DNA from 3 places in the Macrococcus psychrotolerans genome. Region 2 is predicted to be linked to each of the others. Evidence: a T-box and tRNA genes for the amino acid it is inferred to sense, from the RefSeq annotation. Region 2 holds a T-box; the other regions hold tRNA genes.
The links. A T-box is a leader RNA that pairs with one kind of tRNA and senses whether it is charged. The one in region 2 lies ahead of QA539_RS06815 (valine--tRNA ligase), so its partner is inferred to be a tRNA-Val.
Positions count from the first base shown of each region.

Region 1 (11,029 bases), 620 kb from region 2:
AGGTATGTTAAGTACACTAATCCCGATTTTATTATTAGCATTCGTCTTTATCTTCTTCCTCTCTCAATCACAAGGTGGCGGCGGCGGTGGCCGTGTTATGAATTTCGGTAAATCGAAAGCCAAATTATATGACGATAAGAAGAAAAAAGTACGTTTCAGCGATGTTGCTGGAGCTGATGAAGAGAAGCAAGAGCTTGTTGAAATTGTCGATTTCTTAAAAGACAATCGTAAATTTAAGAAGATGGGTGCAAGAATTCCTAAAGGTGTTCTTTTAGTAGGACCTCCTGGTACAGGTAAGACATTGCTTGCACGTGCAGTTGCTGGTGAAGCAGGCGTACCATTCTTCTCAATTAGTGGTTCTGACTTCGTGGAAATGTTTGTCGGTGTTGGTGCTAGTCGTGTACGTGATTTATTTGAAAATGCAAAGAAGAATGCACCATGTATTATCTTTATCGATGAAATTGATGCAGTAGGACGTCAACGTGGTGCTGGTGTCGGTGGCGGTCACGATGAACGTGAACAAACATTAAACCAGTTATTAGTTGAAATGGATGGTTTCGGTGAAAACGAAGGAATCATTATGATTGCAGCTACGAACAGACCGGATATACTTGACCCTGCCTTACTTCGTCCAGGACGTTTTGATCGTCAAATTCAAGTAGGTGCACCGGACGTTAAGGGTCGTGAAGCAGTACTTAAAGTACATGCACGTAACAAACCATTCGATGAAACAGTAGACTTAAAGGCACTTAGCCAACGTACTCCTGGGTTCTCTGGAGCAGATTTAGAAAATCTATTAAATGAAGCAGCACTTGTTGCGGCACGTCAAGGTAAGACTAAAATTGATATGCGTGATATTGATGAAGCAACAGACCGTGTAATTGCTGGTCCAGCGAAGAAATCACGTGTTATCTCGGTAAAAGAACGAAATATTGTTGCATGGCACGAAGCAGGTCATACCATTATCGGTTGTGTACTTGATGAAGCAGAGATGGTTCACAAAGTAACAATCGTTCCACGTGGAAATGCCGGTGGATATGCAATGATGTTACCGAAGCAAGATCGTTATTTCATGACGAAGCCTGAGTTGTTAGACAAGATTGTTGGTTTACTTGGTGGACGAGTAGCAGAAGAAATTACATTCGGTGAAGTATCTACAGGTGCACACAATGACTTCCAGCGTGCGACAGGAATTGCTCGTAAAATGGTAACTGAATATGGTATGAGCGATAAGCTTGGACCATTACAATTCGGCCAATCACAAGGTGAAGTATTCCTTGGACGTGATATGGGTCACGAAGCTAATTATTCAGATCAGATTGCTTATGAGATTGACCTTGAAGTACAACGTATCATCAAAGAAAGTTACGAACGTTGTAAACAGATTTTACTTGAAAATCAAGACAAACTTAATTTAATTGCTAAGACGTTATTAACAGAAGAAACACTAGTTGCCAACCAAATCAATAGCTTATTTGAAAACGGGACACTACCAGAAGTAAGCTACGATGATTCTCATTTATATCATATTAAAGAAAAAGATGAGAAAGTAATGGACAATACTTCAGATAATAGCCGTGTTACGATTAAGGATGAAGATGAAGAAGAAACAGGCTCATCTTATGAAGAAGTGAAAGAGCAGTTAAAAAATCCAGATGTACCTGTTGAAGAAAATGAACAAGAACCAGAACCTAAAGTAGATAGATTAGATAAAGACAAATTTTAACAAACCAATCCCTTTTCTTCTTTACTATGAGATGAAAAGGGATTTTTTAAAGGAGAGTCAAGATGACACAAGATTATTTAGTAAGAGCCTTAGCATTTAATGATGAAGTACGTGCCTTTAGTGTACGTACTACAAATACAGTTGAAACTGCAAGACAAAAGCATGACACATGGCGTGTAGGAACAGCGGCGTTAGGTAGAACGATTACTGCTGGAGCGATGATGGGTGCAATGTTAAAAAATGAAGAAAAATTGACGATAACGATTAATGGTGGCGGACCATTAGGACAAATCGTTGTTGATGCGAATGGTAAAGGTGAAGTAAGAGGTTACGTAGAAAATCCACATATAGAAGTTGAATCTATTCGTCCAGGTAAGATGAATGTTGGTGCCGCAGTGGGAGCAAATGGGTTTTTACGAGTGGTTAAAGATATAGGGATGAGAGACTACTTTACAGGATCTACTGAATTGCATAATGGTGAAATTGCTGAAGATTTTACCTACTATTTTGCGACAAGTGAACAAGTACCAAGTGCTGTAGGTCTCGGTGTATTATGTACACCTGAAGAAGTTACTGAAGCAGCAGGTGGTTTTATCATTCAGCTGATGCCTGGTGCGAGCGAAGAAACAATCTCTTTATTAGAAGAGCGTCTTGCGAACTTAACTCCAATCTCAACTTTGATTGATCGTGGTTTGTCTCCTGAACAAGTGCTTGAAGAAGTGCTTGGAGAAGACAATATTCGTATACTCGATCAGATGCCTATAGAATTTAAATGTAATTGTGGTAGAGAGAAGTTTCTTGCTGCTATTAAAGGCTTAGGAGAGGCGGAAATTGTAAGCATGATTGAAGAAGATCATGGTGCAGAAGTAGAGTGTCATTTCTGTAGAGAACAATATCATTATTCTGAAGAAGATCTTAGAGCATTGATTACAGATTAATATAAGCTTGAATATTTTTATCTTGTGTGTGAATTTGATATAATAAATCCGATAAGTGTAATAAGAATAAAATTACAATTTGGAGGAATTATCATGACACAAAGAGTTGAACGCATCACAGACTTAATCGGGAATACACCTTTAGTTAAGTTGAATAATATTGTTCCAGCTGGAGCAGCAAATATTTATGTAAAGTTAGAGTATCAAAATCCAGGAAGCTCAGTGAAAGATAGAATCGCACTTGCGATGATTGAAGCAGCCGAAAAAGAAGGTATTATTAAACCTGGTGATACAATTGTCGAACCGACGTCAGGAAATACTGGAATTGGTCTTGCAATGGTGGCAGCAGCAAAAGGTTATAAAGCGACTTTAGTTATGCCGGATACGATGAGTCAAGAGCGTCGTACATTGTTACGTGCATATGGTGCTGAGCTCGTACTTACTCCTGGCGCTGAAGGAATGAAGGGCGCAATTCAAAAAGCGAATGAACTTAAAGAACAAAATGGTTACTTTATGCCGCAACAATTTGAAAACATGTCCAACCCTAAAGTGCACGAACTGACGACAGGACCTGAGATTATTGAAGCGATGGAAGGGTTATCGATTGATGCCTTTATTTCAGGTGTTGGTACGGGCGGAACACTAACAGGTGCTGGACGCGTATTAAAAAAACATAATCCAGATGTTGAGATTGTCGCGGTAGAACCTGCTGATTCTCCAGTATTAGGTGGCGGACAACCTGGACCGCATAAAATACAAGGTATCGGCGCAGGCTTTGTACCTCAAACTTTAGATACAGAGGTTTATACAAGCATTCAGCAAGTAACGAATGATGAAGCGATGGAAATGAGTCGAAAAATAGCCAAAGAAGAAGGTATTCTTGTAGGAATTTCATCAGGTGCTGCGGTCAAAGCTGCAATTGATAAAGCGGTCGAACTTGGTGAAGATAAAAATGTTATTGCAATCATCCCAAGTAACGGGGAGCGTTATTTATCAACAGTATTATTTGCTAACTTAGCGGATTAATAACCTTATTGAATCCCACTTAAATCGATTGATTTTTGTGGGATTTTGTTATTTTTTTATACCTTGTCTATTTTTGATATAATATTTACAAACTAAGATGAGGTGAGATAAGTGAAACGAACACAAGTAATGGGAATCCTGAATGTAACGCCTGATTCATTTTCGGATGGTGGAAAATATAATACTTTACAAACCGCGGTAAGTCATGCGCGAGAGATGATTGAAGAAGGTGCGGATATTATCGATATCGGTGGCTATTCAACGCGACCTGGATATACAGAGATTTCTATCGAAGAAGAATTAAATCGCGTTATTCCGGTGATAGAAGCGCTGAAAGATGAAAAGGTACTGCTTTCAGTAGATACTTTTCGTAGTGAAGTAGCGCGTGAAGCTCTGAAGGCAGGATGCAGTATTATTAATGACCAATGGGCTGGAAAGTTTGATCAGTCGATGTTCGATGTTGTAGCACAGTACGATGCAGACATTGTATTGATGCACAATGCAGAGACGGAAGTCGTTGGTGATGTGATGGAACATATGATCACAGATTTATGTACACAAGCAAGAGCAGCAGAACAAGCTGGCATTGAAAGAGATAAAATTTGGCTTGATCCAGGTATTGGGTTTGCAAAGAACCGTAATCAAGAAGTTGAGGTTATGAGAAGGCTTGAAGAACTTACGCAAATAGGATATAAAGTATTGTTAGCTACTAGTCGTAAACGTATGGTGAAAGAATTACTGAACGACAACTCAGTACCTGCCGATCGTGATGAAGGGACACTTGCAACAACGGCAATTGGTGTGAATGCAGGTGTAGATGCGGTGCGCGTTCATAATGTTTTGATGAATAGTAGATTTTTACGTGTAATGGATCAACTAAAAGGAGATTGTGATGGATAGAATATTTATAGATGGAATGCAATTCTATGCGTATCATGGTGTGTTTGAAGCGGAAAATGAAATAGGTCAGATCTTTATCGTAGACGTTTCTCTTGATGTAGATTTGAAGCATGCAGGGGAAACAGATGATCTGGAACATACTGTAAACTACGGTGCAGTATATGAAGATGTGAAGCGCGAGATGCAAATTCAGTCTAAACTACTTGAGCATGTAGCAGAACGTATTGCAAAAACACTCTTCAATCACTATAATCAGATAATGGCGTTAAAAGTAAAGATTACAAAACAAAATCCACCAATACCTGGTGTGTATGATGGTGTGGGTGTAGAAATTGTTAGGGAGCGTCAATAAATGAAAGTTTATATTAGCTTTGGTAGCAATATAGGTGATAGAGAATATCAAATAAACGAAGCATTGCGAAAGCTTGAGCAAATTCAAGATACAAAGCTTTTAGCAGTATCATCTTTGTATGAAACTGTCCCTGTTGGTGGGGTTGAGCAGGACGACTTTTTAAATGGTGCAGCGGTTGTTGAAACGAGTTTAACACCGATTTCATTTTTAAATGAAATTCAGCGTATTGAACTTGAATTAGGTCGCGAACGTAAAATTCATTGGGGTCCGAGAACGATAGATTTAGACGTATTGTTAATAGATGAGATTGTTATTGAACATGATAGGTTGAAAGTACCACATCCTTTTATGCATGAGCGAAGCTTCGTACTCATCCCGTTAGCTGAAATTGCATCTGAAGCAGTACATCCTGTCTTAAATAAGAAAATTAGAGAACTTGTAACTATGGACCCGGAAGTAAGACAATATAAGTGAGGGTAATGATATGTGGAAAATTGGAGATATTGAAATTAATAACAAAGTAGTGCTTGCGCCTATGGCTGGTGTATGTAATGCGGCATTTAGATTGACGGTTAAAGAATTTGGTGCAGGATTAGTATGCGCTGAAATGGTAAGTGATAAAGCAATTTTGTTTAACAATGAAAAAACGATGAAGATGCTGTATATTGATGAAAATGAACGCCCATTGTCACTTCAAATCTTTGGTGGAGAAAAAGAGACGCTTGTTGAAGCAGCGAAATATGTTGACCAAAATACAACTGCAGATATTATCGATATAAATATGGGTTGCCCGGTTTCTAAAATTATTAAGTGTGAAGCGGGTGCCAGATGGTTATTGGACCCACCGAAAATTTATGAAATGGTTTCTGCTGTAGTCGAAGCAGTAAATAAGCCGGTAACTGTAAAGATGCGCATTGGATGGGATGATGAACATATTTACGCTGTGGAGAATGCAAAGATGATTGAAAAAGCAGGAGCATCAGCAATCGCAGTACACGGTAGAACACGCGTGCAAATGTATGAAGGTCATGCAGACTGGGACGTCATTCGCCAAGTAAAAGAAGCGGTAAATATCCCGGTTATTGGTAATGGTGATGTTACAAGTCCGGAACTTGCTAAGAAGATGCTGGATGAGACAGGCGTGGATGCAGTGATGATTGGACGTGAAGCACTGGGTAATCCATGGATGATTTATAGAACAGTACATTATTTAGAAACTGGAGAACTCATGCCAGAACCACCGATTTCAGAGAAGATGGATGTTGCAGTATTGCATTTAGACCGTCTGATCAATTTAAAAGGTGAAAAGGTAGCGGTAATGGAAATGCGTAAACATGCATCATGGTATTTAAAAGGTATTAGAGGTAACGGTAAAGCAAGAAAATTAATCAATCAGGCTGAGACACGCGATGAATTAGTTGATATACTTAGAACATTCGAACAAGAAGTAGAAGCATCAGAATCTAAAATTTTAGAAGGAGTAGAATAATATGACTGAAGAATTAAATGACCAAATGCTGGTTCGCCGTCAAAAAATGCAAGATTTATTGGATTTAGGAATCGATCCATTCGGACAGAAATTTGAAAGAACGGCAACATCTAAAAGCTTAAAAGAAGATTGGGATGCTTTTTCTAAAGAAGAATTACATGATAAAGAAGCGGAGTCTCACGTCTCGATTGCAGGACGTATTATGACGAAGCGTGGTAAAGGTAAGGCAGGATTTGCCCATGTCAAAGATTTAGAAGGACAAATTCAGATTTACGTTCGCAAAGACGCAGTGGGTGATGAACAGTTCGATTTATGGAACAGTGCTGACTTAGGAGATATTGTAGGTGTTGAAGGTGTAATGTTTAAGACGAATACTGGAGAACTTTCAGTTAAGGCAACATCATTTACGATGCTTGCGAAAGCTTTACGCCCATTACCTGACAAATTCCACGGCTTACAAGACGTAGAACAACGTTACCGTCAACGTTATCTTGATTTAATTACAAGCGATGAATCAACACAGACGTTCATTACACGTAGTAAAATTATTCAGGAGATGCGTAGCTACTTAAATGCAAAAGGCTTCTTAGAAGTAGAAACGCCAATGATGCATACAATTGCCGGAGGTGCCGCAGCACGTCCGTTCGTTACACATCATAATGCGTTAGACATGGAATTATACATGCGTATTGCGATTGAATTACACTTAAAACGATTAATCGTTGGTGGATTAGAGAAAGTTTATGAAATTGGACGCGTGTTCCGTAACGAAGGAATTTCAACACGTCACAATCCTGAATTTACAATGATCGAATTATATGAAGCTTATGCTGACTATAACGATATTATGGATTTAACTGAAGAGATGGTAGCTTATATTGCGGAGAAAGTAACTGGATCTACAACAGTAACGTATGATGGTGAAGAGATTCACCTTGCACCAAAATGGCGTAGATGGCATATGGTTGATGCTGTAAAAGAATTTACAGGTGTTGATTTCTATAATGTAAATACAGACGAAGAAGCACATGCGCTTGCAAAAGAACATGGTGTAGAAGTAAAGCCGAATATGAAATACGGTCACGTATTAAATGAATTCTTCGAACAAAAAGTAGAAGAAAATTTAGTGCAGCCAACATTTATATATGGCCATCCTGTTGAAGTATCACCACTTGCAAAACAAAATCCCGAAGATAAACGTTTCACAGATCGTTTTGAATTGTTTATTGTACGTCGTGAACACGCGAATGCATTTACTGAGTTAAATGACCCGATTGACCAAAAACAACGTTTCTTAGCGCAAATGGAAGAGAAAGCCCAAGGCAATGACGAAGCGCACGAAATGGATGAAGATTACATCGAAGCATTAGAATATGGTATGCCACCAACAGGAGGACTCGGTATCGGTATTGACCGTTTAGTAATGTTGCTTACAGATAGTGCATCAATCCGAGATGTATTATTATTCCCATACATGAGACATAAATAATGAATTTAAGCGCTAAATCCCTTTAAACAAGGGTTTTTAGCGTTTTTTTATTGCGAGATTATTTATCAGAAAAATAAAACTTTAAGAATGAGAAAAAAAGTATTGAAAAAGTGTTGACTTTAACATGAGTATTTTGTAAGATATAAAAGTCGCTTGAAACGAGTGGCATTAAAGAAAATGAATCAATTGTAAAGTTCATGAACGCAGTGTAAAATTTACTATTGAAAATATCTTCGAAGCTGTTATACTTATATAAGTATTGAAAATTTGTCTGGTGACGATGGCAGAGAGGTCACACCTGTTCCCATACCGAACACAGAAGTTAAGCTCTCTAGCGCCGATGGTAGTTGGTCTTACGATCCGCGAGAGTAGGACGTTGCCGGGCAATATATACCCAGGAGGATTAGCTCAGCTGGGAGAGCATCTGCCTTACAAGCAGAGGGTCGGCGGTTCGAGCCCGTCATCCTCCACCATTTAATATTACGCCGGAATAGCTCAACTGGTAGAGCAACTGACTTGTAATCAGTAGGTTGAGGGTTCAAGTCCTTTTTCCGGCACCATTTTTGAGCCATTAGCTCAGTTGGTAGAGCATTTGACTTTTAATCAAAGGGTCAGAGGTTCGAATCCTCTATGGCTCATAATTATTTTTAATAAGTGCGCGAAAGTAGTTCAGTGGTAGAATACAACCTTGCCAAGGTTGGGGTCGCGGGTTCGAATCCCGTCTTTCGCTCCATTGGAGAAATTAAATGCCGGGGTGGCGGAACTGGCAGACGCACAGGACTTAAAATCCTGCGGTAAGTGATTACCGTACCGGTTCGATTCCGGTCCTCGGCACCATTTAATTTTTATAATATGCGCCCGTAGCTCAATTGGATAGAGCGTTTGACTACGGATCAAAAGGTTAGGGGTTCGACTCCTCTCGGGCGCGCCATTATTATTAGCTACGGGAAGTAGCTCAGCTTGGTAGAGCACTTGGTTTGGGACCAAGGGGTCGCAGGTTCGAATCCTGTCTTCCCGACTTACTTAATATGGGGGCTTAGCTCAGCTGGGAGAGCGCCTGCTTTGCACGCAGGAGGTCAGCGGTTCGATCCCGCTAGTCTCCACCATTATTATTTAAAAATGAACATTGAAAACTGAATGACAATATGTCAACGTTAATTCCAATAATTTGAGTGATTAAGTTCACTCCCAAGAGTGATTGCCTCAAGCAATCAAAGAGCTTTATCAAGCAATCTATTATGGAGAGTTTGATCCTGGCTCAGGATGAACGCTGGCGGCGTGCCTAATACATGCAAGTCGAGCGAACGGACGAGAGTGCTTGCACTCTCTGATGTTAGCGGCGGACGGGTGAGTAACACGTGGGTAACCTACCTATAAGACTGGGATAACTTCGGGAAACCGGAGCTAATACCGGATAATATCTAGCTTCGCATGAAGCGATAGTGAAAGACGGTTCTGCTGTCACTTATAGATGGACCCGCGGTGTATTAGCTAGTTGGTGAGGTAACGGCTCACCAAGGCAACGATACATAGCCGACCTGAGAGGGTGATCGGCCACACTGGGACTGAGACACGGCCCAGACTCCTACGGGAGGCAGCAGTAGGGAATCTTCCGCAATGGACGAAAGTCTGACGGAGCAACGCCGCGTGAGTGAAGAAGGTTTTCGGATCGTAAAACTCTGTTGTAAGGGAAGAACAAGTACGTTAGTAACTGAACGTACCTTGACGGTACCTTACCAGAAAGCCACGGCTAACTACGTGCCCGCAGCCGCGGTAATACGTAGGTGGCAAGCGTTATCCGGAATTATTGGGCGTAAAGCGCGCGTAGGCGGTCTCTTAAGTCTGATGTGAAAGCCCCCGGCTCAACCGGGGAGGGTCATTGGAAACTGGGAGACTTGAGTGCAGAAGAGGAGAGTGGAATTCCATGTGTAGCGGTGAAATGCGCAGAGATATGGAGGAACACCAGTGGCGAAGGCGGCTCTCTGGTCTGTAACTGACGCTGAGGTGCGAAAGCGTGGGGATCAAACAGGATTAGATACCCTGGTAGTCCACGCCGTAAACGATGAGTGCTAAGTGTTGGGGGGTTTCCGCCCCTCAGTGCTGCAGCTAACGCATTAAGCACTCCGCCTGGGGAGTACGGTCGCAAGACTGAAACTCAAAGGAATTGACGGGGACCCGCACAAGCGGTGGAGCATGTGGTTTAATTCGAAGCAACGCGAAGAACCTTACCAAATCTTGACATCCTTTGACAACTCTAGAGATAGAGCTTTCCCCTTCGGGGGACAAAGTGACAGGTGGTGCATGGTTGTCGTCAGCTCGTGTCGTGAGATGTTGGGTTAAGTCCCGCAACGAGCGCAACCCTTATCTTTAGTTGCCATCATTAGGTTGGGCACTCTAGAGAGACTGCCGGTGACAAACCGGAGGAAGGTGGGGATGACGTCAAATCATCATGCCCCTTATGATTTGGGCTACACACGTGCTACAATGGATGGTACAAAGGGCAGCAAAACCGCGAGGTCAAGCAAATCCCATAAAACCATTCTCAGTTCGGATTGTAGTCTGCAACTCGACTACATGAAGTTGGAATCGCTAGTAATCGTAGATCAGCATGCTACGGTGAATACGTTCCCGGGTCTTGTACACACCGCCCGTCACACCACGAGAGTTTGTAACACCCGAAGCCGGTGGAGTAACCTTTTAGGAGCTAGCCGTCGAAGGTGGGACAGATGATTGGGGTGAAGTCGTAACAAGGTAGCCGTATCGGAAGGTGCGGCTGGATCACCTCCTTTCTAAGGATAATTACGGAAACAGACCATCAGGTCTGTAGGAATTGACATTGACATATTGTATTCAGTTTTGAATGTTTATACATTCAAATTAATAATGGGCCTATAGCTCAGCTGGTTAGAGCGCACGCCTGATAAGCGTGAGGTCGATGGTTCGAGTCCATTTAGGCCCACCATTAAATATTGTACTTTGAAAACTAGATAAAGTAAGAAGATATAAAGATTTTACCAAGCAAAACCGAGTGAGTTCATATTTGAATTCTTGAAAAAATCGCGCGTCTGCATTTATGCAGACATCACAATATTAATAACAGATTAAGTTA
Region 1 is NZ_CP124591.1:1,947,927-1,958,955, reverse strand. Features, by position in the region: gene ftsH (ATP-dependent zinc metalloprotease FtsH) at 1-1,726, shown strand, start outside; gene hslO (Hsp33 family molecular chaperone HslO) at 1,789-2,664, shown strand; gene cysK (cysteine synthase A) at 2,758-3,690, shown strand; gene folP (dihydropteroate synthase) at 3,802-4,590, shown strand; gene folB (dihydroneopterin aldolase) at 4,580-4,942, shown strand; gene folK (2-amino-4-hydroxy-6-hydroxymethyldihydropteridine diphosphokinase) at 4,943-5,416, shown strand; gene dusB (tRNA dihydrouridine synthase DusB) at 5,427-6,431, shown strand; gene lysS (lysine--tRNA ligase) at 6,433-7,920, shown strand; rRNA gene rrf (5S ribosomal RNA) at 8,191-8,305, shown strand; tRNA gene QA539_RS10250 (tRNA-Val) at 8,318-8,393, shown strand; tRNA gene QA539_RS10245 (tRNA-Thr) at 8,405-8,480, shown strand; tRNA gene QA539_RS10240 (tRNA-Lys) at 8,486-8,558, shown strand; tRNA gene QA539_RS10235 (tRNA-Gly) at 8,579-8,653, shown strand; tRNA gene QA539_RS10230 (tRNA-Leu) at 8,669-8,757, shown strand; tRNA gene QA539_RS10225 (tRNA-Arg) at 8,775-8,851, shown strand; tRNA gene QA539_RS10220 (tRNA-Pro) at 8,865-8,938, shown strand; tRNA gene QA539_RS10215 (tRNA-Ala) at 8,951-9,026, shown strand; rRNA gene QA539_RS10210 (16S ribosomal RNA) at 9,156-10,709, shown strand; tRNA gene QA539_RS10205 (tRNA-Ile) at 10,806-10,882, shown strand; rRNA gene QA539_RS10200 (23S ribosomal RNA) at 11,020-11,029, shown strand, end outside.
Region 1: it has a tRNA-Val gene. The T-box ahead of QA539_RS06815 (valine--tRNA ligase) is inferred to sense a tRNA for this amino acid. The anticodon was not compared.

Region 2 (11,029 bases):
TCAATTTTATTGTTTAGAGTCGTCGTAGGGCGGATGCCTTTTGAAACTTTAACAGAAGGTTTTTATTTTTACACGTGGCTGATTATATTACTTTCTATCATACTTTCACGTTTCATCAAAACGGAATTTTTTGTGTTTATGATGAACTTAATTGGTTTTATCTTTATGATGATCCATACGTTTCATCCAGCTGAATTCTATCAAGATACGACGGTCTCACATATGATGAATGAACTCTTATGGATACATGTCACGCTTGCAATTATCAGCTATGTAATGTTTTTAGTTTCATCTTTACATGCAGTACTATATATTGTGCAGATGAACTATTTAAAGAAGAAGAAGTTTAATCAGAAATTCTTTAGAATTAGTGATCTTTCAAGCCTAAGCCAACTGGCGTTTTTGTTTGCAATTATTGGTTCGGTCCTTTTGCTGATTTCTTTAATATTAGGCATCTACTGGGGGTTATCCTTTGAAGGTAATGCCATATGGTATGATTCGAAAGTGATCGGCTCTCTTATATTACTGACTGGATACTTTATCTATATTTATCTCCATCAGCAAACACTCCTGCAGATGCGCTTGCTGATGGACATCAATGTTATGCTTTTTTTGATGTTGCTAATCAATTATATGGTCGCTTCAAGATTTTCTGGTTTTCATCAGCTATTCTATTAGGAGGCAGTTATGAGAAAAATTATTGTGGGTTCAAGAAGAAGTAAACTAGCACTGACACAAAGTCAGCAATTTATTGATCAGTTAAAGCGCAAGCATCCGAATCTTGAAATAGAGATTAAGGAGATTGTGACTAAAGGAGATCAGATTGTGAATGTTCAGCTCTCTAAAGTTGGAGGTAAAGGTTTGTTCGTTAAAGAAATTGAACAGGCACTTTATGATGGTACAATCGATTTTGCGATTCATTCACTGAAAGATGTTCCAAGTGTGTTACCTGAAGGGTTAACACTAGGCTGTATTCCAGTACGAGAAGATGCGCGTGATGCATATATTGCAAAGAACCATATTCCGTTACATGAATTAAAGCCGGGAAGTATTGTAGGGACATCTTCTTTAAGACGTGGTGCCCAATTGTTAGATCAATATCCACATCTAGAAATTAAATGGATAAGAGGCAATATTGATACACGCCTTGCAAAACTTCGTGATGAAGACTATGATGCAATTATTTTAGCTGCAGCAGGACTTAACCGAATGGGATGGGATAAGTCGATTGTTACTGAATATCTAAATCCTGAACTGATGTTACCTGCGATTGGCCAAGGTGCATTAGGTATTGAATGCAGAAGTGATGATGCAGAAGTTTTAGCATTATTAAAATCAATGCATGATGAAGAGACTGAAATCTGCACAGAAGCTGAAAGAACATTCTTGAGATTGATGGATGGTAGTTGCCAAGTACCAATTGCAGGTCATGCAACGATGGTTGGCGAGTCAATTGAATTTACAGGTCTTATCATGAGTCCAGACGGGAAAGAAAAATACAAAGTTACACATAGTGGCAGTAATCCGGTAGAAATCGGTACCCAGGTGGCAAAAGCGATGGAACAAAACGGAGCAAAAGCAATTATTGAAACTTTGAATCAAGACGTATAAAAAGGATTGATTAAAATGAAGCCGGTTGTATTGAACACAGGAAGTCGTAATGAAACATATAAAGGATTGACAGTACTGCATAAACCATTGATTAAAATTTGTGCGCTGCCTTTAGATGAAACGATCCGTGCACAATATGACTGGCTTATTTTTACGAGTAAAAATGCGGTTACTTTATTCTTTGAAATATATCCATATATAAAATATAAACAAGTTGCAGCGATAGGGACGAAAACAGAAGAGGCTCTTTCCAATCTGAATATTAAGGTAGATTATGTTCCGAGTCGCTTTCAGCAGGAATATTTCTTAGAAGATATGGACACGCGCTTTCAAGATAAAACAGTTTGTCTACCCATTTCAAAAAAAGCAAGGCCCTTGATGTTTGAAACTTTGAAAAATATCGCTACTGTCGATAAAATAGAATTATATGAACCACAGCCGCATCTTGATAATGTCATGTGTGTTCATCAGATGATTCGTAGCAGAACTATCGACTGGATATTGTTTTTAAGTCCATCATCTGTTCATGCATATTTTCAGCACTTTTCTTTATCGGAAGATATACGTGTTATGGCGATTGGACAAGTTACGAGTGAAGCGTTACAAAAGTACAATGTGTCCCACGTAATTAGTGAGCAAGAAACATTGTACGCTATGTATGAAACAATTAAAAAATTAAATTAAAGGCAGGTATAAATAATGAATTTTGATCGTCACAGAAGATTAAGAAGCTCAGTCAATATGCGTAATATGGTTAGAGAAACAGCGTTACATAAACGTGACCTTATTTATCCGATATTTGTAATAGAAAAAGATGATGTAAAGAAAGAAATCTCGTCTATGCCAGGTATCTATCAACTGAGCCTTAATATTATGGATGAAGAAGTGCACGAAGCATACAAGCTCGGAATCCGCGCTGTTATTCTGTTTGGTATTCCTAACCGTAAGGATGCATGCGGAACAGGTGCTTATGATGATGAAGGAATCATTCAAAAAGCAACCCGTAAGGTAAAATCTCTATATCCAGATATGCTTGTACTTGCTGATACATGTCTATGTGAATACACAGATCATGGTCATTGTGGTGTATTAGATGAACATACACATGATGTCATCAATGATGAAACGCTACCATTACTCGTTCAAACTGCAGTTTCTCAAGCAAAAGCGGGTGCCGATATTATTGCACCAAGCAACATGATGGATGGCTTTGTTACAGAAATACGTAAAGGATTAGATGAGGCAGGTTTTGTTAATGTCCCAATTATGAGTTATGGTATTAAGTACGCTTCAGCATTCTATGGACCTTTCCGTGATGCAGCAGAAAGTGCACCGAGTCATGGTGACCGTAAGAGCTATCAAATGGATCCGGCGAATCGTCTTGAAGCAATGCTTGAACTTGAAAGTGATTTAAAAGAAGGCTGCGATATGATGATCGTTAAGCCCGCACTATCTTATTTAGATATTATTCGTGATGTGCGTAACAACTCAAATGTACCGATTGTAGCATATAATGTTAGTGGTGAATATTCAATGACAAAAGCAGCTAGTATGAATGGCTGGGTTGATGAAGAGCGTATCGTAATGGAACAGATGCTTTCTATGAAGCGTGCAGGTGCAGATATGATTATAACGTACTTTGCAAAAGACATTTGTAAATACTTAGACGAAGGAGAATACTAATGGATTATTCAAAATCAAAGCAAGCATTTAATGAAGCAGTCAATTTGATGCCAGGTGGTGTAAATAGTCCGGTTCGCGCATTCAAAAGTGTAGACATGGATCCTATATTTATGGAGCGTGGGAAAGGTTCTAAAATATATGATATTGATGGCAATGAATACATCGATTACGTTCTAAGCTGGGGGCCGTTAATTTTAGGTCATGCAAACGACACTGTAACGGGCGCGTTAAATAAAGCTGTACTAAATGGTACAAGCTTTGGTGCGCCTACAGAACTTGAGAACAAAATGGCAGAACTTGTAATTGAACGTGTACCTTCAATTGAAATGGTTCGTATGGTTTCAAGTGGTACTGAGGCAACACTAGCAGCACTTCGCTTAGCAAGAGGATTTACAGGTAAGAATAAAATTTTAAAATTCATCGGATGTTACCACGGGCATAGTGACTCATTATTAATAAAAGCAGGGAGTGGTGTGGCTACGTTAGGATTACCAGATTCTCCTGGAGTTCCTAAAGGTACTGCAGAGAACACGATTACGGTTCACTATAATGATTTAGATGCTGTTAAGCTTGCATTTGAACAATTTGGTGATGATATCGCTGGTGTCATTGTAGAACCTGTGGCTGGCAATATGGGAGTAGTACCTCCAGTTGAAGGGTTTTTAGAAGGTTTACGTGAGATTACATCTGAATACGGTGCATTATTAATATTTGATGAAGTAATGACAGGTTTCCGTGTAGGTTATAACTGTGCTCAAGGTTACTTCGGCGTTACTCCGGATTTAACGTGTTTAGGTAAAGTTATCGGTGGTGGATTACCAGTAGGTGCATTTGGTGGGCGCAAAGACATTATGGAACGTATTGCGCCAAGTGGTCCGGTATATCAGGCAGGAACATTAAGTGGAAATCCGCTTGCGATGACTGGTGGTTACTATACATTAAGTCAACTAACACCTGAAAGTTATGAATACTTTAACCATTTAGGGGATATGTTAGAAGCAGGCTTAACGGATGTATTTGCAAAACATAACGTACCGATCACGATTAATCGTGCTGGTAGTATGATAGGATTTTTCTTAAATGAAGAAAAAGTGACAAATTTTGAAATTGCTTCTAAGTCTGACTTAAAACTATTTGCAGCTATGTACAAAGAGATGGCCAATAATGGTGTGTTCCTACCTCCTTCACAATTCGAAGGGATGTTCCTGTCGACTGAACATACTGAAGAAGATATTCAGAGAACAATCAATGCTTTTGATAAATCTTTAACTGTCATTTTATAAAATAAAAATTAAAATAATGTTTCGAGTTGTGATTAATAGGATATAGATTGATATGTAGATGAAATAAGCTGCATAATCTAATCTGGAGGTCGTTATTATGACAAACAACAAAAACAGCAACAGCAACGACAAAGAAAATGAAGTCATCTATGATTCATCTAAGAATAGACATGAAAATGTAACCCATCAAGCAGATGGAGATACATACAAAAACGGTCAAAAAGTTCGTGAAGGTGAACATCACGATAAAGTGATTGGAGACCGAGATAATGTAGACCATGAGAAGAAAAGTAATCCGTTGAAATGGATTTTACCTTTATTACTTCTTCTGATTTTAATACCTTTATTATTTAAGTTCTGTAATGATAATAAAGATGCTGAAGAAGATGTAAAGACAGAAGAAAAAGCAACAACTGAAGCTCCTACAACAGAAAAAGCTACAGAAGAAAAAACGTCTGATGCACAAGTAAAATCATTTGATTTAGCATCAATCGTCAACTTTGATTTAGTAGCTTAAAAATGTTGCTTAAAGTCTAAGACATATGTCTTAGACTTTTTTGAGCGTGTTAGTATAATTATTATACCTAAATATGGTATGATTTGTATGAAGAAGGCAGGTGATCCTTTGAATTACATCATTATTTTTATCGTGAGCTTACTCATGGGGCTGATCCTAAGTACTGTTCATCTTATTTTACCATGGTTATTCGGTCCGATTATTGCCACAGTGCTACTGAGAAAGTTTACTTCAAGAGAATATCAATGGCCGAAGTGGTTAAGCGAAATCGGACTATATATTCTAGGAGCTCAGATTGGAGCATCTTTTACGAAAGAAATTGTAGCTGATATTCACGATGAATTAATGTACATCATATTAATAAGTATCTTCGTTATTTTGTTAGCTATAATGATATCTTTTGTGTTAAAGCATTTTTTAAACTGTTCTCTCGAAACAGCAATTTTAGCGTCGATACCAGGTGCACTTAATCAAATGATCGTGATGGCAGAAGAGAATAAACATGCCAATCTATTGGTCGTCACATTAGCACAGACTTCGCGAATACTGATTGTTGTGTTGATTGTACCTTTCATTTCTTCTTTGCTTCCAGAAGGCGGGCATCATGCGACAATATCCCAGACGCCTTCCATGATGGAGGCTATAAATCTGCAAACCATGTTGTTGTTAATAGGTGCGATGGTAATTGCAGGTTATCTTTATAGACGCATACATTTTCCTGTACCGGATATGATGGGTCCGATAACTGTCCTGATGATCTGGAATTTAACGACCGGAATAAATTTCATGATTCCTACACCGCTAATTATTCTGGCTCAAATGTTTTTTGGCATTCGTATTGGATTACAGCTCTATGACCTTTCTTATCAAATTAATCGACAGCTATTTATTGGCGTGCTGATTCAGAATTTACTATTGATTATAGGGACATTTATAATTGTGTATTTAATGAATCTTTTTATGCATGAGAGTTTTAATGATCTTTTTTTAAGTGCAGCGCCAGGCGGTATGGCTCAGATTATTATTGTCGGACTGGAAACAGGAGCGAACGTAGCGATGATTTCAAGTTATCATATTTTTAGGATTTTTATTATTTTGCTGGTGGTAACACCATTACTATCCATCTACCTTAAATATAGAGCACGTCATATTTGAATATAAATTGACAATATATCATGAATCTAATACAATTATTTTAAGTTCATATTATATTAGGAAGAGTAGCGGATGCGTATTTATAGAGAGTGCATGGTTGGTGAGAATGCATAATGCAATTTTGTGAAGGTAGCCTGGAGCGTTTATTTGCTGAATAAAGTAGGTTAATACGTGTAAGAGCGTTAATCTTTTGAGTGCAGTAGCAATACTGAATTTAGGTGGTACCGCGGTAAATCCGTCCTATAGTTATAGGATGGATTTTTTTATTTGAAATTATTGAGTGGAGGTATAATAATGGAAACGAAATATAATCCAAATACAGTTGAAACAGGTAGATATAAAGAGTGGGTTGAGAAAGAATTATTTAAAGCAGAAAGTAAAAGCGACAAAAAACCGTATACAATTGTGATTCCACCACCAAACGTAACAGGAAAACTACATATCGGACACGCGTGGGATACAACATTACAGGATATCATTACACGTATGAAACGTATGCAAGGTTATAATACGTTATATTTACCTGGAATGGACCATGCCGGTATTGCGACGCAAGCGAAGGTAGAAGCAAAATTACGTGAAGAGGGTGTCAGTCGTCACGACATCGGACGTACTAAATTTTTAGAGCATACGATGGAATGGAAGGAAGAATATGCAGGATTTATTCGTCAACAGTGGGCAAAGCTCGGTCTTGGACTAGACTATTCACGTGAGCGCTTTACATTAGACGAAGGATTAAGTGAAGCGGTTAAAGAAGTGTTCGTTAAGATGTACGAAAAAGGTTTAATCTATCGTGGGGAACGTATCATTAACTGGGACCCTGCAGCACGTACAGCATTAAGTGATATTGAAGTTATTCATGAAGAAGTTGAAGGTGCGTTCTATCATATTAACTATCCTTTAGCTGATGGTTCAGGATTTATCGAAATTGCGACGACACGTCCTGAGACGATGTTAGGTGATACTGCGGTTGTGGTACATCCAGAAGATGAACGTTATAAAGAAATGATCGGTAAAAATGTAATCTTACCGATTATGAATCGAGAAATTCCTGTACTTGCAGATGAGTATGTTGAGATGGACTTTGGTACTGGAGCAATGAAAGTTACCCCTGCACATGATCCAAATGACTTTGAGATCGGGAACCGCCATAATTTAGAGCGCATCAATGTGATGAATACTGATGGCTCGATTAATAAGTTAGGTGGTAAATATGAAGGATTGGACCGTTTCGAATGCCGCAAACAGCTTATCGCTGACTTGAAGGAAAGCGGAGAACTTGTGAAAGTGGAACGTCATATGCATCAAGTCGGCCATTCTGAACGTAGTGGCGCAGTTGTAGAGCCTTATCTTTCAACGCAATGGTTTGTTAAGATGGCACCGCTTGCTGAGCAGGCATTAAACAACCAGAAAACAGAGGGACGCATTGAATTCGTTCCGAATCGTTTCGAAGGCACATTTAACCGCTGGATGGAAGGCATTCATGATTGGTGTATTTCTCGTCAGTTATGGTGGGGACATCAAATTCCAGCATGGTATCATAAAGAAACAGGTGAACTTTACGTAGGTAAAGAAGCGCCTGCAGACATAGAGAACTGGACCCAGGATGAAGACGTACTAGATACATGGTTCTCAAGTGCGCTTTGGCCATTTTCAACACTTGGCTGGCCAGATACTGAGACGATTGACTATAAAACGTTTTATCCGACGAATGTCCTCGTAACGGGATATGATATTATATTCTTCTGGGTAGCACGTATGATCTTCCAAGGATTAGAATTCACAGGAAAACGTCCATTTGATGATGTGTTAATCCATGGATTAGTACGTGCAGAAGATGGTCGCAAAATGAGTAAGTCTCTAGGTAATGGCGTTGATCCAATGGATGTTATCGATCAGTACGGTGCAGATAGCTTACGTTATTTCTTAGCGACAGGTTCTTCACCAGGACAAGATTTACGTTACTCAACTGAAAAGGTTGAAGCGGCATGGAACTTCATCAACAAAATCTGGAATGCTTCACGCTTTAGCTTAATGAACATTGGTGATGATTTTAAAGCTGAACATATTGACCTATCTGGTAAGAAATCACTAGCTGATGAGTGGATTTTAACACGCTTAAATGAAACTATTGCAGACGTTACGCGTCTTGCTGAGAAGTATGAATTCGGTGAAGTAGGTCGTGTACTGTATAACTTTATCTGGGATGAATTCTGTGACTGGTACATCGAAATGAGTAAGATTCCGATGAACGGTGAGGATGAAGTACAAAAACAAATGACGCGATCAGTATTAGCATATACGTTAGATTCAATCATGCGTATGTTACATCCGTTTATGCCGTTTGTAACTGAACATATCTGGCAGAACTTACCGGTAACAGGTGATTCAATTGTTACTGCAAGCTGGCCAGTGGTGAAACCTGAACTATCAAATGAACAATCTAAACGTGATATGGAGCAGTTGATGGAAATTATTCGTGCTGTGCGTAATACGCGTAGCGAAGTGAATACGCCGATGAGTAAACAAATTCCGATGATGATTAAGACAAATTCTGAAGCCAATTCAAATCGTCTAGAAACAGAACGTCCATTTATTGAGCGATTCTGTAATCCATCTACATTAACGATTTCAACGGATGTAGAAATTCCAGAAGAAGTAATCACAACTGCGGTGACAGGAGGTTCTGTCATTCTGCCATTAGAAGGTCTGATTGATATGGAAAAAGAAATTGCACGTCTTGAAAAAGAACTTGAAAAATGGCAGAAAGAACTAGAACGTGTCGATAAGAAGCTAAGTAATGAAAAGTTTGTCGCTAAAGCGCCAGAGAAAATTATCAATGAAGAAAAAGAAAAGCAGGCACTATATACAGAGAAATATAATAGTGTTCAGGAACGTCTAAACCAATTGAATAGGAAGTAATGACTATGAATTATTTAGAGAGTTTATATTGGATACATGAACGCTATAAATTCGGTATTAAACCTGGTGTAAAACGAATGGAATGGATGCTCGACAAACTCGATAATCCTCAGCACAAGATAAAAGGTATTCATGTTGTAGGTACGAATGGAAAAGGGTCGACTGTAAGCTATCTTAAAGATGCACTTATAGCTAACCATTATGAAGTCGGTACATTTACAAGTCCATATATTGAAACGTTTAACGAGCGTATCAGTTTAAACGGTCAGCCGATATCTGATGAGGAAATCGTGCAACTCGTTGACATTGTGAAGCCAGTAAGCGAACAGCTGGAAGTAGAAACAGATCTTGGTACTGCAACAGAATTCGAGATTATTACGATGATGATGTTTGTCTATTTTGGTGAAGTTCATCCTGTAGACTTTGTAATTGTTGAAGCAGGACTGGGAGCAAAGAATGACTCTACAAATGTATTTACACCGGTCATGTCGATATTAACATCGATTGGGTTAGATCATACAAATATCATCGGAGATACTTATTTAGATATCGCTAAAGAAAAAGCGGGTGTCATTAAAGTTGGCGTACCGTTAGTCTATGCGGCAAAGAATGAAGATGCACAGGAATATATCGATGGTGTCGTCGCTGAAAAGCATATCAAAGGGATTAAGCTTGGTTGTGACATTCAACTCATTCAAAATGGAAATGAATTTACATTCCGATATAAATCTTACGAACTTGAGGCGATTGAACTGAAGATGATCGGCGCGCATCAGCAGGAAAATGCAGCGCTCGCGATTGCTACATTGCTTGAGATGTACGATAGAGGTATGCTTCTTCTGGACTTTAATAAAATGATTCAAGCCATTGAAGATACAACGTGGACTGGTCGTATAGAGAAAATTCAGGAGCATCCGACAATTATATTGGATGGCGCACATAATCTTGAATCAATTGAAGTATTAGTCGATACGATGAAATCTCATTATGCAGGTCATAAGATTGATGTGTTGTTCTCCGCAATCGATGGAAAACCAATCGGTCGCATGTTAAAGTCGCTTGAAGAAATAAGCGAGCATTTCTATGTGACAACATTTGATTTTCCTAAAGCGCTGCCGCTCGACACTTTATATGAACATGTCGAACATGATAAACGAATTAAGGTAAAAGATTACGCAGATTTTATCAGAAACTATGAAGGTGATGTACTGCTTGTAACAGGAAGCCTGTATTTTATTAGTGCCGTAAAAGATAAATTAAGACAATAAATTTTGTTAAAAAAATAAACTTTCGGAAAATGTAGGAATTAAGAGATTCGTACATTGCCGAAAGTTTTTTGTATTCTGAAGAATAAATGCATTTAAAATCTGAAATTTTTGAATGTACTTTATAAATTAGGGAATGCTAACAAAAAGGGGGAATTGTATGAATTTTAAATTAAAGATGCCGCATACATATTTACTACTGCTTATAATTGTCTGTCTCGCAGCTTTCATGACATATATCGTACCTGCTGGAGAATTTGAACGTCAGAAAGTAGAAGACCGAACAGAAGTTATCAATGGTTCCTATCATCATGTAACGCAATCACCAGTTGCACCAATTGAGATATTTAGGTCTATTCCGAACGGTCTAATAGAAGGTGGAGAGATTATCTTCTATATATTTATCGTCGGTGGAGCTTTCGGTATTATCCATCGCACCGATGCCATTACTACTGGCGTTAACGCATTAATGGAACGTGTCGGTCGTCATGGAAGATGGCTGATTCCGATTACGATGACTATGTTTAGTATTCTTGGGTTTTCAATTGGTCTTAGTGAAGAGACAATTATATTTGTACCCATTGGAATTGCAT
Region 2 is NZ_CP124591.1:1,327,442-1,338,470, reverse strand. Features, by position in the region: gene ccsA (cytochrome c biogenesis protein CcsA) at 1-678, shown strand, start outside; gene hemC (hydroxymethylbilane synthase) at 688-1,611, shown strand; gene QA539_RS06840 (uroporphyrinogen-III synthase) at 1,627-2,295, shown strand; gene hemB (porphobilinogen synthase) at 2,311-3,294, shown strand; gene hemL (glutamate-1-semialdehyde 2,1-aminomutase) at 3,294-4,577, shown strand; gene QA539_RS06825 (hypothetical protein) at 4,675-5,094, shown strand; gene QA539_RS06820 (AbrB family transcriptional regulator) at 5,182-6,249, shown strand; T-box leader at 6,292-6,495, shown strand; gene QA539_RS06815 (valine--tRNA ligase) at 6,538-9,171, shown strand; gene QA539_RS06810 (bifunctional folylpolyglutamate synthase/dihydrofolate synthase) at 9,177-10,439, shown strand; gene QA539_RS06805 (YfcC family protein) at 10,597-11,029, shown strand, end outside.

Region 3 (11,029 bases), 1.0 Mb from region 2:
ATGGTTGTCGTCAGCTCGTGTCGTGAGATGTTGGGTTAAGTCCCGCAACGAGCGCAACCCTTATCTTTAGTTGCCATCATTAAGTTGGGCACTCTAGAGAGACTGCCGGTGACAAACCGGAGGAAGGTGGGGATGACGTCAAATCATCATGCCCCTTATGATTTGGGCTACACACGTGCTACAATGGATGGTACAAAGGGCAGCAAAACCGCGAGGTCAAGCAAATCCCATAAAACCATTCTCAGTTCGGATTGTAGTCTGCAACTCGACTACATGAAGCTGGAATCGCTAGTAATCGTAGATCAGCATGCTACGGTGAATACGTTCCCGGGTCTTGTACACACCGCCCGTCACACCACGAGAGTTTGTAACACCCGAAGCCGGTGGAGTAACCTTTTAGGAGCTAGCCGTCGAAGGTGGGACAGATGATTGGGGTGAAGTCGTAACAAGGTAGCCGTATCGGAAGGTGCGGCTGGATCACCTCCTTTCTAAGGATAATTACGGAAACAGACCATCAGGTCTGTAGGAATTGACATTGACATATTGTATTCAGTTTTGAATGTTTATAGATTATAATGGGCCTATAGCTCAGCTGGTTAGAGCGCACGCCTGATAAGCGTGAGGTCGATGGTTCGAGTCCATTTAGGCCCACCATTATAAATATTCTGCAATTTAATTACCTTTATGGGGGCTTAGCTCAGCTGGGAGAGCGCCTGCTTTGCACGCAGGAGGTCAGCGGTTCGATCCCGCTAGTCTCCACCATTAAATATTGTACTTTGAAAACTAGATAAAGTAAGAAGATATAAAGATTTTACCAAGCAAAACCGAGTGAGTTCATATTTGAATTCTTGAAAAAATCGCGCGTCTGCATTTATGCAGACATCACAATATTAATAACAGATTAAGTTATTAAGGGCGCACGGTGGATGCCTTGGCACTAGAAGCCGAAGAAGGACGTTACTAACGACGATATGCTCTGGGGAGCTGTAAGTAAGCTTTGATCCAGAGATTTCCGAATGGGGAAACCCAAGCATGAGTTATGTCATGTTATCCATATGTGAATACATAGCATATGAGAAGGCACACCCGGAGAACTGAAACATCTAAGTACCCGGAGGAAGAGAAAGAAAATTCGATTCCCTTAGTAGCGGCGAGCGAAACGGGAAGAGCCCAAACCAGAGTGCTTGCACTCTGGGGTTGTAGGACACTCAATACGGAGTTACAAAGGAATAGTTTAGACGAATGACTTTGGAAAAGTCAGCCATAGAAGGTAAAGGCCCTGTAGTCGAAAAGTTATTCTCTCCTGAGTGGATCCTGAGTACGGCGGAACACGTGGAATTCCGTCGGAATCCGGGAGGACCATCTCCCAAGGCTAAATACTCTCTAGTGACCGATAGTGAACCAGTACCGTGAGGGAAAGGTGAAAAGCACCCCGGAAGGGGAGTGAAATAGAACCTGAAACCGTGTGCTTACAAGTAGTCAGAGCCCGTTAATGGGTGATGGCGTGCCTTTTGTAGAATGAACCGGCGAGTTACGATTTGATGCAAGGTTAAGCAGTATATGTGGAGCCGTAGCGAAAGCGAGTCTGAATAGGGCGAATGAGTATCAGGTCGTAGACCCGAAACCAGGTGATCTACCCATGTCCAGGTTGAAGTTCAGGTAACACTGAATGGAGGACCGAACCGACTTACGTTGAAAAGTGAGCGGATGAGGTGTGGGTAGCGGAGAAATTCCAATCGAACCTGGAGATAGTCTGGTTCTCTCCGAAATAGCTTTAGGGCTAGCCTCGCATGATGATTACTGGAGGTAGAGCACTGTTTGGACTAGGGGCCCCCCTCGGGTTACCGAATTCAGACAAACTCCGAATGCCAGATAATTTAATGCGGGAGTCAGACTGCGGGTGATAAGGTCCGTAGTCGAGAGGGAAACAGCCCAGACCACCGGCTAAGGTCCCAAAATATATGTTAAGTGGAAAAGGATGTGGCGTTGCCCAGACAACTAGGATGTTGGCTTAGAAGCAGCCATCATTTAAAGAGTGCGTAATAGCTCACTAGTCGAGTGACGCTGCGCCGAAAATGTACCGGGGCTAAACATATTACCGAAGCTGTGGATTGTCCGTAGGACAATGGTAGGAGAGCGTTCTAAGGGCGTCGAAGCATGATCGTAAGGACATGTGGAGCGCTTAGAAGTGAGAATGCCGGTGTGAGTAGCGAAAGACGGGTGAGAATCCCGTCCACCGATTGACTAAGGTTTCCAGAGGAAGGCTCGTCCGCTCTGGGTTAGTCGGGACCTAAGCCGAGGCCGAATGGCGTAGGCGATGGACAACAGGTAGATATTCCTGTACCACCTAAGATTGTTTGAACGATGGGGGGACGCAGTAGGATAGGCGAAGCGTACTGTTGGTTATGTACGTCCAAGCACTGAGATTGAGTATCAGGCAAATCCGGTACTCACCAAGATCAAGGTGTGATGGGGAGCGAAATTATAGTAGCGAAGTCGTTGATTTCACACTGCCAAGAAAAGCCTCTAGTTAGAAATTAGGTGCCCGTACCGCAAACCGACACAGGTAGTCAAGATGAGAATTCTAAGGTGAGCGAGCGAACTCTCGTTAAGGAACTCGGCAAAATGACCCCGTAACTTCGGGAGAAGGGGTGCTTTTTAGGGTGCAAGCCTTGAAGAGCCGCAGTGAATAGGCCCAAGCGACTGTTTATCAAAAACACAGGTCTCTGCAAAACCGTAAGGTGAAGTATAGGGGCTGACGCCTGCCCGGTCTTCGGAAGGTTAAAAGGAGTGGTTAGCGTATGCGAAGCTACGAATTGAAGCCCCAGTAAACGGCGGCCGTAACTATAACGGTCCTAAGGTAGCGAAATTCCTTGTCGGGTAAGTTCCGACCCGCACGAAAGGCGTAACGATTTGGGCACTGTCTCAACGAGAGACTCGGTGAAATCATAGTACCTGTGAAGATGCAGGTTACCCGCGACAGGACGGAAAGACCCCGTGGAGCTTTACTGCAGCCTGATATTGAAATTCGGCACAGCTTGTACAGGATAGGTAGGAGCCTTTGAAGCGTGAGCGTCAGCTTACGTGGAGGCGCTGGTGGGATACTACCCTGGCTGTGTTGACTTTCTAACCCGCGCCACTTATCGTGGCGGGAGACAGTGTCAGGCGGGCAGTTTGACTGGGGCGGTCGCCTCCTAAAGAGTAACGGAGGCGCTCAAAGGTTCCCTCAGAATGGTTGGAAATCATTCGCAGAGTGTAAAGGCACAAGGGAGCTTGACTGCGAGACCTACAAGTCGAGCAGGGTCGAAAGACGGACTTAGTGATCCGGTGGTTCCGCATGGAAGGGCCATCGCTCAACGGATAAAAGCTACCCCGGGGATAACAGGCTTATCTCCCCCAAGAGTTCACATCGACGGGGAGGTTTGGCACCTCGATGTCGGCTCATCGCATCCTGGGGCTGTAGTCGGTCCCAAGGGTTGGGCTGTTCGCCCATTAAAGCGGTACGCGAGCTGGGTTCAGAACGTCGTGAGACAGTTCGGTCCCTATCCGTCGTGGGCGTAGGAAATTTGAGAGGAGCTGTCCTTAGTACGAGAGGACCGGGATGGACATACCTCTGGTGTACCAGTTGTCGCGCCAGCGGCATAGCCGGGTAGCTATGTATGGACGGGATAAGTGCTGAAAGCATCTAAGCATGAAGCCCCCCTCAAGATGAGATTTCCCAACTTCGGTTATAAGATCCCTCAAAGATGATGAGGTTAATAGGTTCGAGGTGGAAGTACAGTGATGTATGGAGCTGACGAATACTAATCGATCGAAGACTTAATCAATTTTATAGATTTTTTATTCGGGATTGCCGGGTAGAATCTAATATATCTTACTTACTTTATCTAGTTTTGAAAGTATAAACTAAAGGTTGAGACGCGCGTCATGGTCCGTATCATTTTTGATAGATCGACTGAGAATCGCAAGATTCGATATGAGATCTAGAAAATGAATAGGGACAGCGAGTTGAAACTGGATATCATATTCTTTCATTTGTCTGGTGACGATGGCAGAGAGGTCACACCTGTTCCCATACCGAACACAGAAGTTAAGCTCTCTAGCGCCGATGGTAGTTGGTCTTACGATCCGCGAGAGTAGGACGTTGCCGGGCAATATTTATTTATCCACAGTAGCTCAGTGGTAGAGCTATCGGCTGTTAACCGATCGGTCGTAGGTTCGAGTCCTACCTGTGGAGCCATTTAGGCCCCTTGGTCAAGCGGTTAAGACACCGCCCTTTCACGGCGGTAACACGGGTTCGAATCCCGTAGGGGTCACCATTTGGAGGATTAGCTCAGCTGGGAGAGCATCTGCCTTACAAGCAGAGGGTCGGCGGTTCGAGCCCGTCATCCTCCACCATTTATTCTAATAATGAACTTAATATAACGGAGGGGTAGCGAAGTGGCTAAACGCGGCGGACTGTAAATCCGCTCCTTCGGGTTCGGCAGTTCGAATCTGCCCCCCTCCACCATCTATTGGGCTATAGCCAAGCGGTAAGGCAACGGACTTTGACTCCGTCACTCGTTGGTTCGAATCCAGCTAGCCCAGCCATTTTTAGAGCCATTAGCTCAGTTGGTAGAGCATTTGACTTTTAATCAAAGGGTCAGAGGTTCGAATCCTCTATGGCTCATCTGAAAGCATCCTGTATAGGATGCTTTTTTTGTTGTGTTTTTTATTTTTAATCAACTTTCTATTAATAGATTATTAATATTATACATAAATATCCATTTTATTCATTTATACATAAAAATATTGAATATTCACTTTATAAACAGTAAAATATATTAGAGATAGATTTCTAAATAATCTGAAATTATTTTCACTACTTTTGTGAGTTTTAATTTCGTTGATTTAGATATATTGATATATGAATTTTTTAAAGGGGAATGAATGATGAATAAGACAATTGAAATTATTGGTGCGCCAAGTGCGTTCGGGCAACGTAAGTTAGGGGTAAATATGGGACCGGATGCAATGCGTTATGCTGGTTTAGTAGAGCGCATAGAAGCAATTGGACATAAGGTAGTAGACAGTGGGAATATTGAATCACCTGTAATTGATATGAAAGTGTACAAAAGCGAACAGGACGGTGGTTTAAGAAATTTACCAGAAGTTACTACTTTTTGTGAGACTTTATGTGAAGCTGTTGATACATCAGTGCAAAATGGACATTATCCATTAGTTATTGGTGGCGATCATTCTATTGCGATGGGTACGATATCAGGGATTGCAAAGCATTATGATAATCTAGGAGTAATCTGGTATGATGCCCATGGTGATCTGAATGTCGCGGATTCATCACCTTCTGGTAATATTCACGGAATGCCGTTACGTGCATTAATTGGCGACGGCCATGAAGATTTAGTGAATATCGGTGGTTATGACAAGAAAGTTAAAGTTGAAAATATTGTCCTTATTGGTATGCGTGATCTTGATGAGGGAGAAAAGGCGTATATTAAAGAGGTAGGTATAAAAACCTATACGATGGCAGATATCGATCAGCTCGGTATGAAGACAGTGATCGAACAGACATTAGAGCACTTATCAAATTGTGATGGTATCCATTTATCACTTGATGTAGATGCACTGGATCCAAATGAAACACCAGGGACAGGTACTACAGTTCCAGGTGGTATTACGTATCGCGAAAGTCATCTTGCAATGGAAATGCTAAATGACAGTGACAGAGTGACTTCGTTTGAAATCGTAGAAGTGAATCCATTGATAGATATTAATAATCAAACAGCAGAACAAGCGGTAGGGCTAACGGGTTCATTTTTTGGAGAGAAGTTGCTTTAATATAATGAGAGATTGGGACAATTGTTTCAATCTCATTTTTTATTTGTTCAATTCGTGTACAATATAAGTAATAAACTATTGGAGAGAAAAGATGCGATTATTATTAGTCGAAGATGATTTAAAGCTTGGAAAATTTACAAAGCTGATGCTGCAATCACAAGGGTATGTCGTTACGTGGGTCAAGAGTGGTAGTGAAGCAATGGATTATATTGTACTTGAAACTTTTGAAGTAATAATCCTCGATTGGATGCTGCCTGATATTTCTGGTGTCGATGTTATAAAACGATGTCGATTGGCAGACGTAAATATACCTATAATTATGATGACAGCACGTGGCACAATAGATGATAAAGTTGAGGGATTTAATGCTGGTGCTGATGACTATATCGTAAAACCTTTTGAATTTGATGAGCTTCATATGCGCATATTAGCATTAGGTAGACGTAGTTTCGGTCGTATGACCAATGAACTTAAATATGAAATGTTTGAAATTGATTATCACGAGCATAATATCAAATTCAATGATATTGTTTTGGAACTCACGCGTAAAGAGTATTTATTAATGAAAGTATTGATTGAACATAAAGGTGGTATAGTTTCTAAAGATATGATTATGGAGCACGTTTATACAATTGATGAAATTGTCTCTGATAATGCCATAGAATCACTCATAAGAAGAATTAGAGCAAAGATTGGAAATGATATATCACCTTTTATGATTAAAGTAGTTCGTAATATGGGATATAGGTTAATTAAGCATGCGTAATCAAATAAGAAGATTATTATTGTTATTTGCACTTTTATTATTTTTGCTTCTCATTTCATTTTCTTTTATTATATATTTTTCTACTAAAAATTCGGTAGATTATCAGCAGCAATTATTATCTGAATCTGTCATCAATCAGGAAGTTCAAGAACATATTATAAACAATAATGGTAATATTAAGATTAAGCAATCTGATCATACTGAACACAAAAATATACCTACGCTTTATTTTATTACAGATGGAACTCGTATTATTAAGCAATCTGAATATGGTCATCGATTGATTCGTTATATTCAATCTCATACGCATCATAAAGAATATGTTCATCATTATATTGCATATGAAAATAGACATTATCATGTTTCAAGTAGACGTGTCAGTGCTGATAATACATATTATATTTACACTATAATAGATAGTACAGAATCTTACCATGCACTCAATAAACTTAAACATATGCTCATTGGTGTCACCTTTATATATTTATTCTTAATTATTATTCTTGCATATTTGTTATCAATATTTTCTGTAAAACCATATAAGAAAGCAATAGAGTCGCAAAGAGTATTTGTACAGAATGCTTCACATGAATTAAAGACACCTATTTCAGTTGTTAAAGCAGGATTGTCAGTTTTAACGGTGTATGAGAAAGATAATTTAACCTCAATAGGAAAAGAAACCATTACCGATTTAAATGATGAAATTGAGCATATGAAAGACTTGGTTAATCAACTCTTATTACTAGAAATAGTCCAAGGTTATGAGATGACTCGTATCAACTTAAAACCGCTTTGTATTGAAGTTACACAAAGATATCAGAAGTTATTAAATAATAAAATCCAATTAAAACTCACAGATACTTATATCTCTGGCAATAAAGATGCAATTGTACAGGCATTAAATATATTATTTGATAATGCTATAAAATATAACGATTATAATGTTGGAATACAGATAAAGCTCAATCAAGGTAAACTGATATTTAAAGATAATGGTGCTGGCATCACTGATAATGAACTGAAAAATATCTTTGAAAGGTTTTATCGTGGTAAAGAAGTGGGTAGTATAGAAGGAACAGGTATTGGTCTTGCATTGTTTAAAGAAATTATGAATGCACACGATGCAGATGTAGAAGTATTTAATAAGAAGGGCCTACAATTTAATATTTTATTCAAAAAGTAATGTAATGTCAGTTTCATCTCAGTTTCATTGTTTATATTAAGTTTATCAAAAGAACAGGAGATGATTAAAATGCCATTACATCCACTTATCGTACATTTTCCAATTGCATTATTAATTATGGGTACAATCATAGAAATATTAGCATTAAAATATAAAGAAAAATTAAGTCTAACCGGAACAATTTTATTAACAACAGGTTTGATAACAGGAATTATTTCTTATTTAACCGGAGATTCTGCTGAACATTTTGCGGAAATGCATTTTGGGGAAGTAGAATATCTTATCCACCAGCATGAAGAGATGGCACAGCTTTCACTTATTACATTCGGCATTGCCACTGTATTCAAATGGATTACAATGTTTACATCGAAATTCAATAAAGCGTTAATCTCCCTTGTGATTTTATTTTCAATTGGAGGTAGTGTCGCTTTAGGTATTACTGGACACTTAGGTGGAAAGATCGTTTATGAAAACGATAAAGTGAAACAAGCACAAGTTCAAATACAAGACACAGATAAAGATTAAGAAAGAGGTAACGTAATGAGAAGAACAAATTCACCGGAGTATTTCCATCACGTAGAGCATTTAAAGAAACAGAATCAATCGAGAAGAACCTTATGGGCGTCATTGCTGATTACGTTATTCTTCACGGTTGTAGAGGTCGTAGGGGGAATCCTGTCAAATTCACTTGCATTGCTTTCTGATTCAATGCATATGTTAAGTGATGTTCTTGCGCTTGGGTTATCGATGATTGCGATATATTTTGCGAGTAAGAAACCAACTTCAAATCACACATTCGGCTTTTTAAGGCTGGAAATATTAGCTGCATTTCTAAATGGTCTTGCTTTAGTGGTCATTTCAATCGGCATCTGTTATGAAGGTATTATGCGTATGATTCATCCGCAAGCGGTAGATGTCAAGCTTATGCTTATCATCTCTACAATCGGTTTAATTGTCAATATCATCCTTACATTTATCTTGATGCGCTCACTTAAAGGTGAAGATAATATTAATGTGCAAAGTGCATTATGGCATTTTATTGGCGATCTACTGAATTCGGTAGGTGTGATTGTAGCTGTTGCAGTTATTTACTTTACAGGCTGGGTTTTGATAGACCCAATTTTAAGTATACTGATTTCGATCATCATCTTCCGTGGTGGATATAAGATTGTACGTAATGCATGGGTCATCTTAATGGAGCGTGTACCAGAAGGGTATGATTCCGATGCGATTATTGCAGATATTAAAGCTTTTGACGGTGTACTGGATGTGCACGAATTCCATCTATGGGCTATTACGACAGAACATTACTCGATTACAGCACACATTGTTGTAGATAATTTAGACGGTGTACGAAACTATGAACTGATCAATGCAATCAGTAACATGCTTAAAGACAAATACAAGCTTGGGCATAGTACATTACAAGTTGAACATTTACAGAAGAATCATCTCGATGAGCCTTACTTTGATAATATTAAAAAGGAGATAGAATAAGCGTTGCTTATTCTATCTCCTTTTTAATTGTCACCCTATAAGTTGTATTGCCATTTTTATCTGACGCATTCTTAATATATTTCTTAAGTTCTTTTTTAAATTCTGTGAAAGATTTGTCGTTAAGCTGTAGATTAAATACGTGTTCTTTTGATTTCTTTAAGGCGCAGTCACTGAACTTAAGTAAATCTGGTGAGGGTATTAATGTCTTTGCTACCGGTGCATAGAACTTCTGAATGATGCTATGTTTTTGTTCTGTTTTAACGATTTCAATTATTCCGTTCTTTTCAAGTTCTGCGAGATGATAGTGAATCTTTGCGCGAGGAATGTCCAGTTCATCAGCTAATTGCTGGCCTGTCTTAGGTTTAGCTGCGATTAATTCAAGGAGTTTAATACGGAATGGATCGCTTACACATTTCAACTGAGGCAAATTATCAATCATTAAAGTTTCTAACATACGGTTACTCCTTCATATGAATTCTTTTTTTGAGATGATATCTTTTATTACATCATGCTGAAATCCATTGCAAATGATGGTAAAATAATTAACTTTATTTTACCATCATTTATTTAATAAATAGCAACTTTATAACAATCTTTACATATACTTAATAGATTGTTTACAATAAATAATTTATACTAATAAACGTAGCTCCAAGTAAGAACGCAAAGATTTATCAGCTAAAAGGAAGTTATTAATAATCGAATGAATATTGAAAAAATGTATTAAACTATACGAGGAAAAGCGCCTTAACATGATATAATATAGGTTAGTATGAATTATGGAGGAGATACAATGCAATTGACGCATGTTTTTGATAACTTGAGTACGATAAAAGTTATCACAGGCATCATTGACCTCTTAATTGTATGGTATGTTATCTACCTTATGATCAATGCAATCAAGGGTACGAAAGCAATACAATTATTAAAGGGTATCTTCTTTATTCTGATTGGTAAATTAATCAGTGACTCTTTAGGTTTAACAACCACTTCTAAGATATTTGATATGGTAATCGACTGGGGATTCCTGGCCATTATCGTTATTTTTCAGCCAGAATTAAGAAGAGCGCTCGAGCAGTTAGGTCGAGGAAGTTTGTTCAAACGTAATGCAGCAAATTTAAAGATGAGTCAGGCTAAGCTGACAGATGCGATGGTGAAATCCATTCAGTATATGGCAAAGCGTCGTATAGGTGCTTTAATTGTCTTTGAAAAGGAAACAGGGTTGCAAGATTACATAGAAACAGGGATACCGATTTATGCAGATATCTCTACAGAATTAATGATTAATATCTTTATTCCAAATACGCCGCTCCATGATGGTGCGATGATTATTCGAGGCGATAAGATTGCAGTTGCTGCGAGTTACCTGCCGTTATCAGATAGCTCTAAGATACAAAAGAGCCTTGGAACGAGACATCGTGCAGCTGTTGGTATATCAGAAGTATCTGATGCATTTACAGTTGTTGTCTCGGAGGAGACAGGCGATATATCTGTTACTTACAATGGCAGACTGCGCAAAGATGTATCACTTGAAGTGCTGGAGGCACTGCTTACAGAACATTGGTTCAGCGCCCACTTATCTAAGAAAGGTGTGGTGAAATAATGTTAGAGAATAAATGGGGATTAAGACTCGTTGCATTTTTACTTGCACTCGGCATCTTTTTACAAGTGAATAATGTGTTTGAAGTTATCGGCAATGATCAATTCTCACAGACACAGCAGACGGTTATTACCGATGTTCCCGT
Region 3 is NZ_CP124591.1:331,923-342,951, forward strand. Features, by position in the region: rRNA gene QA539_RS01740 (16S ribosomal RNA) at 1-488, shown strand, start outside; tRNA gene QA539_RS01745 (tRNA-Ile) at 578-654, shown strand; tRNA gene QA539_RS01750 (tRNA-Ala) at 687-762, shown strand; rRNA gene QA539_RS01755 (23S ribosomal RNA) at 900-3,827, shown strand; rRNA gene rrf (5S ribosomal RNA) at 4,039-4,153, shown strand; tRNA gene QA539_RS01765 (tRNA-Asn) at 4,166-4,240, shown strand; tRNA gene QA539_RS01770 (tRNA-Glu) at 4,245-4,319, shown strand; tRNA gene QA539_RS01775 (tRNA-Val) at 4,323-4,398, shown strand; tRNA gene QA539_RS01780 (tRNA-Tyr) at 4,427-4,510, shown strand; tRNA gene QA539_RS01785 (tRNA-Gln) at 4,516-4,590, shown strand; tRNA gene QA539_RS01790 (tRNA-Lys) at 4,597-4,669, shown strand; gene rocF (arginase) at 4,933-5,838, shown strand; gene QA539_RS01800 (response regulator transcription factor) at 5,930-6,604, shown strand; gene QA539_RS01805 (sensor histidine kinase) at 6,597-7,787, shown strand; gene QA539_RS01810 (DUF2231 domain-containing protein) at 7,857-8,312, shown strand; gene QA539_RS01815 (cation diffusion facilitator family transporter) at 8,328-9,284, shown strand; gene QA539_RS01820 (ArsR/SmtB family transcription factor) at 9,292-9,738, opposite strand; gene cdaA (diadenylate cyclase CdaA) at 10,078-10,887, shown strand; gene QA539_RS01830 (CdaR family protein) at 10,887-11,029, shown strand, end outside.
Region 3: it has a tRNA-Val gene. The T-box ahead of QA539_RS06815 (valine--tRNA ligase) is inferred to sense a tRNA for this amino acid. The anticodon was not compared.